DNA from 3 places in the Pseudoalteromonas sp. PB2-1 genome. Region 2 is predicted to be linked to each of the others. Evidence: predicted binding sites of a transcription regulator. Region 2 holds the regulator's gene; each other region holds the start of a gene.

Region 1 (4,295 bases), 1.3 Mb from region 2:
ATATTTAAACTATCCACTGGTTAATTTGAGTGTGTAGTATGTTTGAAGCCAATAAATGTGCATTTCGTCAACCGGACAACCAGTTTTCGCTACAAAAGTGGCAAAAAACAATCGATTTAATGACTGAGCTATTTTCTGCGCCAGCTGGTTTTATCGTGCAGAAAAGTGATGATGCGTATCGCATCATTGTGTCAAGCCAACAACAAGAAAACCCCTATGATGTTGGTGCAGAATCAAGTGCTGACGATAATATCTTTTGTAAGCGAGTGGTGCGTGATTTAGCACCACTTTATGTCCCGCATGTGAGTGAGGACAGTCAGTGGCATGACAGTCCCTACATTAAAGATGGCATTGAATCATATTTGGGTGTACCAATTTGTTGGCCCAATGGAGAGCCATTTGGCACATTTTGTGTGATGGATTTTGAGCAAACTCATTATCAACCAAGCCTAATAGAGCTGATAAAGCAACTTAGAGACATGGTTGAAGATGATTTAGCACTGTTAGATAGTTTCGCACAAATGCGTGAAATTGCGATGCTAGACCCATTAACGAATATCTATAACCGCCGCGCCCTCGATTTACTTTCGCAACATAAATTAAATCTAGCAGCTCGTCTAGGCTTTGAAGTATGCTGCTTATTTATTGATATTAATGACTTTAAACCGCTTAATGATAATTATGGTCATGAGGTAGGAGATCAAGCTCTAATTAGCCTTGCTGACACAATGAAAGGCACCTTACGAGAGGCTGATATTATCGGTCGATTAGGCGGTGATGAGTTTGTTGCGCTTCTTCAAGTTAATAATGGTGATTGTATCGATACGATTATGAAAAAGCTTGAAAGCACGTTTAAGGCAAACCTGCAAAGTCAGGGCTTGCCAGAGCTTAGCCTTAGTATCGGCTATGCCGCACTTGGTCATCGTGCTGAAACATTTGCTGAACTACTAAAACGTGCAGATGAAGATATGTATGAGAAAAAGCAAGCCTCTAAGCGTGTTTAGGCTATTTGCTTTTCTGCTAGGTTTAATTCCATCGTTGCTTTAAGTAAACGGTAAAGATTGATAGATGCATCAATTTCTTCTTTACGGTTAGTTAAACTCTCAATATTTAAGCCAAGCGGTACATTTAAATGCGCACAGCTTTGTAATATTAGGTCTAGATTCTCACGACAAATACGTACAGACTCGCTCAGTGGGTTAGCGGAATCAAGCATGCGCCATTTTGTTGCTTCTGGTACAGATATGCCCAACCACTGCATAAACTCAAGTGTTTTCTCACCACCACAGGGTGTGAAAGTAAGAATGATTCGTTTCGGTGAAATGCTAAGCGCTTTACAGCTACGCGCATAACTGGTGATTAAATCGATTGTGGCTTGTGCGTTATACACAGCTTGGGAGATAAAAAACTGACAACCTTGTTCCGTTTTTTCAAGCAATCGCTCATGCTCATTGCGTTTGCTGGCATGACGCTCTGCTATAGTAACGCCACCTAAAAATATATCATTATCTTGTTTTTGAAGTGTTTTATAAGCATCTGGCAGGCTCAATTTGATATCGCCATGAGATGATGGGCTACCAACTAACACTAAGTTTTTTAAATCAAAATCATTACGAGTTTCTGCTAGCCATTCGTTAAACTCAGCTTCACCGCGTTGAGCAACGCTTTTGTACGTAATGACATCTTGTTGAGACAAGTTACGTAATAAATGAGAGTACTCCCGTGGATCGACGGTTTCTTTGAATGGAAATGGGCGTGGTTTTGCCGTACGGCTACTTTCATCTTGAATGTCATAGATAATCACACCATCGTATTCAATTTCGTGTAAGCGACCTAATAGCTTTTGCGCAATGGTTTCAAGCTGAGCTTTATCAGTGCCAGATTTAGGCGGTGTGGTACCAATAAGGTAAACACCTTGATTGGTGTCTTCAATTTTCTCTTGTAATGATAAAGCCATAATCCTCATTCCAGCTGTAGTTGCGTCTATGAGGATAATATAGCAGCCATTTAGACGTCTAGATAGATTTTTTTCGTGAAAGTTTTTCAATGACTATGAATTTTGCTCAACTTAAGAGGCCGTTGTTCGTAAAAATTGACACACCTGTTTACATTAATTCTGCCTTCAACCCTCATATTTTCTGGTACTTTGGTGCATAATCAACGATTAATAACTATGAGAAAAATAACTAACAAGGGAACATAATGAAATTTAGATTATTAGCAACAGCTGTTGCTGTCACGCTAGCGCTCGGTGGATGCGCAAGTAATTCACAGTCAACTATGGTTAAAGAAGCCGGCATTGAGCAGTCAGTAAACCAAGATGATAATCGTGTATTTAGTCAAGGTTACCTATTAGAAGAGCTTGAAAACGGCCTTCGCGTGATGGTAGTAAAAACAGATTACCCAGATGTCGTATCACTGCAAATTCCGGTATCGGTTGGTTCACGTAATGAGGTTGAAGCAGGTAAAACCGGTTTTGCACACTTCTTTGAGCATATGATGTTTAAAGGCTCTGAAAAATTCCCGCAAGATGTGTATTCAGATATTCTAAAAAACTCAGGTGTTGATAATCGCGCATACACAACCAACGATTACACTAACTACCACTTAAACTTCTCAAAAGAACATTTAGATAAAGTACTCGAAATCGAAGCGGATATTTTTCAAAATCTGACTTACAGCGAAGAACAGTTCCGCACTGAAGCGCTTACCGTAAAAGGGGAATATCTAAAGAATAATGCCAGCCCAATTCGTAAGTTACTTTCTGCTGTTCGTAACGAAGCATTCGAAAAACATACTTATAAACACACCACCATGGGCTTTTTTGAAGACATTGAAGCTATGCCTGATCAAATGGCGTATGGTAAAGAGTTCTTCGCTAAGTTTTATAAACCTGAATATGTATCTTTAGTTATTGTTGGTGATGTTGATCCACAAGAAACCATGGCAATGGTGAAAAAGCACTGGGGCAACTGGAAAAAAGGTGATTACCAAGCTGATATTCCTGTTGAGCCAAAACAACAAGCAGCAAAATATGTACATGAGAAAAATGATGGTTTACCAGGTCACTGGTTGCTTGTGTCTTACAAAGGCACCGCATGGGATCCAACTCAAAAAGACCGTGCAGCCCTTGATTTGATCTCACAGCTTTATTTCTCTAACAACTCAGCACTTTATCAAGAGCTGGTTGTTGATAAACAAATTGCCAGCCAAATGTTTACCTATAACCCAGATACTAAAGATCCTGGGTTATTACATGTTTTTGTAAAAGTCGAAAACGAAGCGGACCTTGCAAAAGCGCGTGATGCGATTAACCGTACTTATGCACAAGCACGCACAGAGCTTGTTGATGCACAAAAGTTAGCTGATTTAAAATCTAACTTAAAATACAGCTTTATCAATGGTCTTGATTCATCACAGTCAATTGCCTCAACACTTGCAAGCTACATGCACTTTGAGCGCGACCCTGAGGTGATTAACCAACTTTACGCGACTGCTGATAGCATCACTCCTGAGGATATCAAAGCGGTAGCAAACAAATATTTTGTTGATTCAAGCCGTACTACTGTGACAATGTCGGCGCTTGATAAAGTGGCAGGTTTTGATCAAGAGGTTGACTTAAACGCGGCGGTTGCCAGTATTGAGCAAGCCCCAACAGAGCGTCATTTTAAAGTACTTGATAAAACCAATAGCTCGCCACTGGTTGATGTTAACTGGTTATTTAATACCGGCGCAGCAGCTGATCCACAAGGCAAAAAAGGCTTAGCGGCACTCACTGCTGCAATGCTAGCGCAAGGTGGCTCAGAAACGATGAGCTACAAAGATATTCAAAAAGCGTTATACCCACTGGCAGGAAGCTTTGGCTATCAAATCGATAAAGAGATGATTTCTTTACGTGGTCGTGTGCATAAAGACAATGCTGCCAAGTGGTATGCACTTGTTAGCGATCAATTGTTAAATCCTGGCTTTAGAGAAGATGATTTCAAGCGTCTGAAAAAAGAGCTTATCGATAGCATTAAAGCAGACCTTAAAGCGTCAAATGATGAAGAATTAGGTAAAGAAGTGCTTTATCATCAGCTTTATAAAGGCCACCCGTATGAAAGCTATAACTATGGTGATTTATCAGATCTCGAAGCACTGACGCTTGACGATGTAAAAGCGTTTTATGCTAACCAGTTTACCCAATCTAAGTTAACTGTAGGTTTAATTGGTGCTATTCCGAGTGATGTTAAATCAACTATGATGAAAGATTTAACATCGCTTGCACAAGGTAAAGAAAGTCGTTTAACGATCCC
Region 2 (4,295 bases):
GCCAACACAATGTTCGCAACTGCTTGATACCGCTCGGCTGAGCTTAGGCTTGAGCCACCAAATTTATGAACAATATTAACCATTTCTTCTACCACAATGCCGTATGTGCAGGCGTTAACTTAAACGATGTATTTTGCTGATTAGTTGGCTGTACTTGAGCGGCTTTAGGTTGGCCCGCTTGTAAGCCTTCGCCTGGTTTAACTTGATTGAAAACACGTTCCAGATCAGCAATTAAGTCGTTAATATCTTCAATACCGACAGAAATACGAATGAGTGTATCGCCCACACCTGCCTCAAGGCGTGCTTTAGGATCCATGCCAGCATGAGTCATTGTCGCAGGATGGCAAATAAGGCTCTCAACCCCACCCAATGACTCTGCAAGGCTAAACTCTTTTAAGCTTGTTAAAAACGCAGCAGCGTCATTAATATCACCTTTAATATCAAAGCTAACCATACCACCAAAGCCACGTTGCTGCGCTTTAGCGAGCTCATGCTGAGGATGAGAAGCAAGACCAGGGTAATAAACCTGACTAACAAAAGGCGAATTTTCTAAATACTGAGCGATTGCAAACGCATTCTCTTGGTGTTGTTTTAAACGCACATTTAATGTTCGCAAACCACGAAGGGTTAAATAACTATCGAATGGTGCACCGGTAATACCAATGTTATTTGCCCACCAAGCTAGTTCATCACCAAGCTCTTGTGTTGCGGCAATCACTGCACCACCTACTACATCTGAGTGGCCATTAATATACTTAGTCGTTGAATGTACGACGATATCTACACCAAACTGAATTGGATTTTGGAGTGCTGGTGATAAGAACGTATTATCGGCAGCAACTAAAGCTCCACATTGCTTAGCAATTGAGGTGATCGCTTTAATATCAGTTAAACGCAAAATTGGATTACTGGGTGTCTCTATCCAGATAAGCTTTGGTTTGATTGCTAAAATTTCTTGATGATTTTCACTGTTGGTTAAATCTAACACTTTTAGCTTCAATAACCCGCGCTTTTCTAATGATGTGAATAAACGGTAACTGCCACCATAGCAGTCATGCGGGATCACTAAAGTGTCGTCACTATTTAAAAGCTGTGTTGCTAAATGCACCGCAGACATACCCGTTGCTGTAATAATGCCTTTTGCACCGCCTTCAAGTTCAGCCAGTGTTTCAGCCAAAATATCACGATTCGGATTACCACTGCGTCCGTAGTCATACTGACGTTTAGTATCAAAATCAGCAAATGAATAGGTGGTTGATAAATAGATAGGTGGAACGACAGCACCATGATGTTTGTCAGCTTCGATACCATGACGAACAGCTATCGTCGCTTTATTTTTTTCACTCATTTCATCACCTACTCATTAATTGGATGTTTAGACGTCTAAAAGGTTAGATGATCAATTATGAGAAGTCAAAGCATTTGTGGCTGACATAAAGAAGTTTATACATTTACACGACTAGATGGCTAAATAACTAGTATTTGACTATCTTTTTTAAAGAGATAAAATTTCCGCATCTTTGCGCTGTGAAAAAGGCGTGAACTACTTATAACCGAGGCAACGAAATTACTTATGGCTAAATGGAACGGTGAATACATTCACCCATACGCAGAACACGGTAAAAAATCAGAACAAGTTAAAAAGATTACCGTATCAATTCCGCTAAATGTACTAAAAGTATTAACAGATGAACGCACTCGTCGTCAGATCAACAACCTACGACATGCGACAAATAGTGAGCTTCTATGCGAAGCTTTTCTACATGCTTTTACAGGTCAGCCATTACCAAATGATGACGACTTACGCAAAGACAACCCAGAAAAAGTCCCTGAAGAAGTGAAAAAGATCATGCTTGAAATGGGATTAGATATCCCTGTACTTGATTCTGAATGAGCCATCGGATAGACGCCGATTCACAGGTATAAAAAAACTCAGCTAAGGCTGAGTTTTTTATTAGCGTAAATAAATTTAACGCATGTAATCTTCTGGCATTTCGATTTGCGCAACGCCCGACTCAACCGCCGCTTCTGCAACAGCACGCGCGATACGTGGTAATAAACGCGGGTCCATTGGCTTCGGAATGATGTACTCGGCACCAAACTCAAGTGATTCAACGCCAGCCGCTGTTAATACTTCGCTTGGTACTGGCTCTTTGGCAATACCACGAATAGCATGCACAGCTGCAATTTTCATTTCATCATTAATTGCCGTTGCACGCACATCAAGCGCACCGCGGAAAATAAACGGGAAACAAAGCACGTTATTTACTTGGTTAGGAAAATCTGAACGACCCGTTGCCATAATTAAATCATTGCGCGCACTGTGTGCAACTTCTGGCGCAATCTCAGGATCTGGGTTTGAACACGCAAACACCACTGGCTTGTCTGCCATTAGCTTTAAGTCATCCGCCGTCAATAAATCTGGCCCAGATACACCTACAAATACATCCGCATCAGCAATAACGTCTTGTAATGTACGTTTATCAGTGTTGTTAGCAAACAACTGCTTATATTCGTTTAAATCATCGCGGCGAGTATGGATCACACCTTTACGGTCAAGCATATAGATATGCTCACGTAATGCACCACACTTAATTAACAGCTCCATACAAGCAACAGCTGCCGCACCAGCTCCTAAACATACGATAATGGCATCTTCGATATCCTTACCTTGTACTTCAAGGGCATTAAGCATACCGGCAGCAGTAACAATAGCTGTACCATGTTGGTCATCGTGGAAAACTGGAATATCGCAGCGCTCGATAAGCGCTTTTTCAATTTCAAAACATTCTGGTGCTTTAATATCTTCTAGGTTGATGCCGCCAAACGTATCAGCGATGTTTGCAACAGTATTGATGAAATCTTCTGTAGTGCGATGTTTTACTTCAATATCGATTGAATCAAGGCCAGCAAAACGTTTGAATAGTAATGCTTTACCTTCCATGACAGGTTTTGATGCAAGAGGGCCTAAGTTACCCAAACCTAAAATTGCGGTACCGTTTGAAATCACCGCAACCATGTTACCTTTACCAGTATATTTGTAGGCATTTGCTGGATCAGCAGCGATTTCACGAACTGGTTCAGCCACACCTGGGCTATAAGCTAAAGCGAGATCGTTAACCGTTTCGGCCGGCTTGGTTAGTTCAACACTAATTTTACCTGGAACGGGGTGAGCGTGGTAATGTAATGCTTGTTCACGGAAATCTGACATAACGCGATAGTATCCTGCAAAAAAGTTAAAAAGTGAGAGAGCTTGCATCAGTACGATACCTGTAATGTATAAAAATTCCAAGTATTATCAGGTCTATCCTGTTATATGCTATATCGCTTAATTTTAAAGGATTTACCCACAACTTCTGTGCATAGTTGCGATTAATCAGACATAAAAATTCACCTATTTATGACCTTTTAAGCACCTGTTTTTGTATTTTATATGCACGAACACTGCAAATAGCCGAAATTAGTTCCAAATGACCATTTCGACGACATTGCCAGCATTTACTTACAAAGTTATTTAAATTTATTACTTTTTGTAACTTTTGGAATCATTTATACATCTAAGAATATAGCGAAGGGATTGCACTTTGTCTGCAAAATTAGCGACATAATGAGCATAACAAGCAAAAATAGTTATATGGGAAGTGAGTGAAAACAGCATGTTCGGCATAGCGTCTAATATCATGCTTTGTTAATTTCAGGTATAAAAAAAGCACCCTAAGGTGCTTTTTTTAACTAAACAGCAGACATTACTTCTTGCTGCTAAGTGCACCGAAGCGCTTGTTGAAACGATCAACACGGCCGCCAGTGTCTAAAATCTTTTGCTTACCAGTGTAAAACGGGTGACACTCAGAACATACGTCTAAGTGGATGTCTTTACATAAAGTAGAGCTAGTTTCGAATTTGTTACCACATGAACAAGTTGCAGTGATAGCTTCGTACTTAGGGTGAATACCTTCTTTCATAGGGAACCTCTAGTTAAGGCCGCATCGCTCTCCAAACCCGTAGTCTGGCACCATACGTCGTTAATACAATTAATAGGCCGCGTATTTTATAGGCCAATACGCTCTGCGACAAGCTTTAAATGCATCTTTCGCTAAAAAAATAAACAGACGGCGCTTGGCTTAGCATTTGTTGGTAGGTTTTTACGACTATTTTTAGTACATTATCTGTCTGTTCTTGTTTTCGTTGAGCCACCATGCACTTTGTAGAAGTTGCCATAAAAGTCCCTTTACCGCGTACCTTCGATTATAAAGTTGAACCGCTGTTGCATAACATTGAATTGCAGCCGGGCATGC
Region 3 (4,295 bases), 470 kb from region 2:
GTACGCTCACCGACGTTAGTAAATACAGCAATTTGGTCAGTCATGTCGGTTTCCTAGTTTAAGTTACACGCTTCAAGGCCCGATAAGCGCATACGCACTTCAAGCTCAGGTAATTGGCGCGGTTTAACACCTTCAAGGCCTTTCGCAAACGCCTTAATATGAGCCGGTGTGGTGCCACAACAACCACCTACAATGTTGATAAAGCCAGACTTGCCCCAATCGATAATTTCTTTGGCCATCTCAGGGGCTTCTAAATCATATTCACCAAACTCATTCGGTAAACCCGCATTTGGATGCACCGAGGTAAAGGTTTCACAAACGCGCGATAGCTCTTCAACATATTGACGCAGTAAGTCAGGGCCAAGGGCGCAGTTAAGGCCGATTGAGAGCGGTTTAATATGGCGAATTGAGTTATAAAATGCTTCGGTGGTTTGTCCTGATAAAGTACGACCAGAGGCATCGGTAATGGTGCCTGAGATCATCACAGGTAAACTACGACCTGCTTGCTCGAATGCTTCCTCTACGGCAAACGAAGCCGCTTTTGCATTTAGCGTATCAAAGATAGTTTCAATCAAAATAAGGTCTGCACCGCCTTCCATAAGTGCAAGTGTTGACTCAACATACGCAGCCACCAGCTTATCAAAGTTGATATTACGATAACCTGGGTCGTTTACATCTGGTGAAATCGAACAGGTTTTTGACGTTGGCCCAAGTACACCGGCTACATAACGCGGTTTGCTTGGATTTTTTGCTTCAAACTCATCACACACACCGCGTGCAAGTTTCGCTGACTCGAGGTTGATTTCGCGGCTAAGACTCGCCATATCGTAATCTTCCATCGAAATAGTCGTGGCATTAAAGGTATTCGTTTCGATGATATCGGCACCGGCTTCTAAGTAAGCACGGTGAATATCAGCAATGATTTTTGGCTGAGTTAGACTTAATAAATCGTTATTGCCTTTAATAAGTACATGCCAATCTTTAAAGCGCTCACCGCGATAATCCTGTTCTTCTAATTTATGTTCTTGGATCATGGTGCCCATCGCGCCATCGAGGATTAAGATTCGCTGTTTTAGCGCCTCGGTTAATTGTTCGCGTTTATTCACTGCATTACTCGGCATAGTTGTTAGTCCTTACGTCTTGGCTAACTAAGTTAATATCATACGGTGTAGTTTGGTACACATAATAGTTTAACCAATTCGAAAACAATAAAAAGGCATGACTTTGCCACGTTTTCGACGGTTCGTTGTCTGGGTTATCGTCAGGGAAGTAGTTTTCTGGCTTAGGCGCATCCGCTGATTTTTCTTGGTCACGCAAATACTCCCCTTTTAAGGTATGCGCATCGTACTCTGGATGACCAGTAATATACACTTGGCTGCCTGATTTATTTTTAATTAAGTAGGCACCTACTCGCTCAGAACCAGCTAACACTACGAGCTCGTCGCAGGCAGTGATCTTGTCGATATCAATATGACCATAGCGAGAGTGTGGCACTAAAAAGGTATCATCAAAACCACGGGTAAGTGCTGCATGGTCAAAGTAACTTTTATGGGTAAATACCCCGCTCAGTTTATTTGGTTTAAGTTCACGCTTAAGGCCATAGTGATGATAAAGCCCCGCATGGGCCGCCCAACACGAAAACAACGTCGACGTAACATGCTGCTCTGCCCAATCTAAAATAACTTTTAGTTCATCCCAGTAAGCAACTTCGTCATACTCTAAATGAGCAAGCGGCGCGCCTGTTATGATCATGGCATCGTAGTTATTATCTTTCACTTCTGAAAAATAACGATAAAACGTATCCATGTGCTGCTCAGAGTTACTACTGGTGCGGTGAGTATCTAAGCGCAACAGCTCAACATTAACTTGCAGCGGTGAGTTAGCGAGCAAACGAATAAACTGCACTTCGGTTTCAACTTTGTTTGGCATTAAGTTTAAGATGGCCAAACGCATTGGGCGTATTTCTTGCGTTTTCGCGCGACTTTTTGGCATTACAAACACGTTTTCTTGACGTAACTTTGCAATAGCAGGCAATTCATCTTTTACTGTAATGGGCATAGCTGGCTCCGAGCATACTTATCTGACTGCTAATTATGAACGGATAGTTAGAAATTTCAACCTCTAGATGTTTAGATGTCCAAATGAAGTGATATTTCTGAGTGGCCATTAATTAAAATGTATGACTCTTTGAGTAAATAACACCTTGATATTAAGCCTATCATAAACGCTGAATTCTGTATTTTGAGGTAGTTTGGGTATACAATACTTGCTGTTAATTTTTATTATAAATTGAAGGCTTCTTTCATGGTGTTACCAGACAAGTTTATATTCTCGATGAGTCGAGTATCTAAGGTTGTGCCACCTAAGCGCACTATCTTAAAAGATATTTCTTTACACTTTTTCCCAGGCGCAAAAATTGGTGTGCTAGGTCTAAACGGTGCAGGTAAATCAACGTTACTTCGCATTATGGCCGGTGTTGACCAAGACTTTGAAGGTGAAGCTCGCCCTCAACCAGGCACTAAAATCGGTTACTTACCGCAAGAACCGCAGCTAGACGAGAACAAAACAGTTCGCGAAACAGTAGAAGAAGCAGTAAGCGAAGTTAAAAATGCACTGAATCGCTTAGATGAAGTATACAACGAGTATGCAATGGATGGTGCTGACTTCGATGCACTTGCGAAAGAGCAAGGTGAACTTGAAGCTATCATCCAAGCACACGATGGTCACAATATCGACAACGTGTTAGAACGTGCAGCTGATGCATTACGTTTACCACCTTGGGATGCAAAAATTGAACACCTTTCGGGTGGTGAGCGACGCCGTGTTGCGATCTGTCGTTTACTACTTGAAAAACCAGATATGCTAATTCTTGATGAACCAACCAACCACTTAGATGCTGAGTCAGTTGCTTGGTTAGAGCGCTTCTTACACGACTACGAAGGTACCGTGGTAGCTGTAACCCACGACCGTTACTTCTTAGATAACGTAGCAGGTTGGATTTTAGAGCTTGACCGTGGTGAAGGTATTCCTTGGGAAGGTAATTACTCATCGTGGCTTGAACAAAAAGATTTACGTTTACAACAAGAGCAGAAATCTGAAAAAGCACGTCAAAAATCAATCGCGCAAGAACTTGAATGGGTGCGTTCAAACCCGAAAGGCCGTCAAGCTAAGTCTAAAGCACGTATGGCACAGTTCTCTGAGCTACAGCAAAACGATTACCAAAAGCGTAACGAAACGAATGAGCTATTCATTCCACCTGGTCCGCGCTTAGGTGACCAAGTTATCGAAGTGAAAGGTCTGAAGAAGAGCTTTGGCGATCGCGTATTAATCGATGACTTAAACTTTGCAATGCCAAAAGGCGCTATCGTAGGTATTATCGGTGCCAATGGTGCGGGTAAATCAACCCTATTCAAAATGCTAAGTGGTGAAGAAACGCCAGATAGCGGTGAGATCCTTGTGGGTGATACTGTTGAGCTTGCAACCGTTGATCAGTTCCGTGGTGACATGGACGAAAGCAACACGGTTTTCCAAGAAATCTCTAACGGTCAAGACGTATTAAAAATTGGTAACTTTGAATTCCCAAGCCGTGCCTATGTTGGCCGCTTTAACTTTAAAGGTAACGACCAACAAAAATTCGTTAAAGACTTATCAGGTGGTGAGCGCAACCGCTTACACCTAGCTAAGCTATTAAAAGCAGGTGGTAACGTATTACTACTGGATGAGCCAACCAATGACCTAGACGTTGAAACACTACGTGCACTTGAGAACGCTATTTTAGAGTTCCCTGGCTGTGTGATGTGTATCTCGCATGACCGTTGGTTCCTTGACCGTATTGCTACACATATTCTTGATTACCGTGACGAAGGCCAAATTAACTTCTTCGATGGTAACTACACAGAATATGAAGAGTGGTTGAAGAAAACCTTAGGCGCAGAAGCGGCGCAACCTAAGCGTATTAAATACAAAAAAATAGGTTAATTGATACTTAAGCTATCATTATCAGAGCCCTGCACACGCAGGGCTTTTTTATTTTGAAAGAAAAATGTTTGCATTTAGTTCTTATTAAAGTACCAACTTTAAAAAAGAACTAATCTCATGAAACACCTGCTAGCACTTATTCTACTCTTCTCATGCTTTATAAATAGCACCTTTGCATCTGAACTTGAAAACCCCATACAACTTCCTCCTCTCACGCTTGAAATGGCTGATGGGAGCCAGCTTAAAACGGCTGAATTACTTGGCACGCCTTATATTCTTCACTTTTGGGCAACGTGGTGCCCATACTGTAAAAAGCT

The links. Region 2 encodes MetJ, which represses methionine synthesis genes. Its sites were predicted from a motif close to TAGACGTCTAGACGTCTA; they were not measured.
Positions count from the first base shown of each region.
Region 1: L0Z67_RS13165 (methylenetetrahydrofolate reductase) is a predicted target of MetJ. The motif match lies at 2,001-2,018, and genes of this name have one in related genera.
Region 3: metA (homoserine O-succinyltransferase) is a predicted target of MetJ. The motif match lies at 2,123-2,140, and genes of this name have one in related genera.

Region 1 is NZ_CP090667.1:2,818,147-2,822,441, reverse strand. Features, by position in the region: gene L0Z67_RS13170 (sensor domain-containing diguanylate cyclase) at 39-1,004, shown strand; gene L0Z67_RS13165 (methylenetetrahydrofolate reductase) at 1,001-1,957, opposite strand; gene L0Z67_RS13160 (pitrilysin family protein) at 2,203-4,295, shown strand, end outside.
Region 2 is NZ_CP090667.1:442,026-446,320, reverse strand. Features, by position in the region: gene metL (bifunctional aspartate kinase/homoserine dehydrogenase II) at 1-83, opposite strand, end outside; gene metB (cystathionine gamma-synthase) at 89-1,348, opposite strand; gene metJ (met regulon transcriptional regulator MetJ) at 1,574-1,894, shown strand; gene L0Z67_RS02130 (malic enzyme-like NAD(P)-binding protein) at 1,970-3,211, opposite strand; gene rpmE (50S ribosomal protein L31) at 3,747-3,962, opposite strand; gene priA (primosomal protein N') at 4,196-4,295, shown strand, end outside.
Region 3 is NZ_CP090667.1:915,187-919,481, reverse strand. Features, by position in the region: gene metH (methionine synthase) at 1-44, opposite strand, end outside; gene L0Z67_RS04285 (homocysteine S-methyltransferase family protein) at 54-1,121, opposite strand; gene metA (homoserine O-succinyltransferase) at 1,111-2,058, opposite strand; gene ettA (energy-dependent translational throttle protein EttA) at 2,305-3,978, shown strand; gene L0Z67_RS04270 (TlpA disulfide reductase family protein) at 4,096-4,295, shown strand, end outside.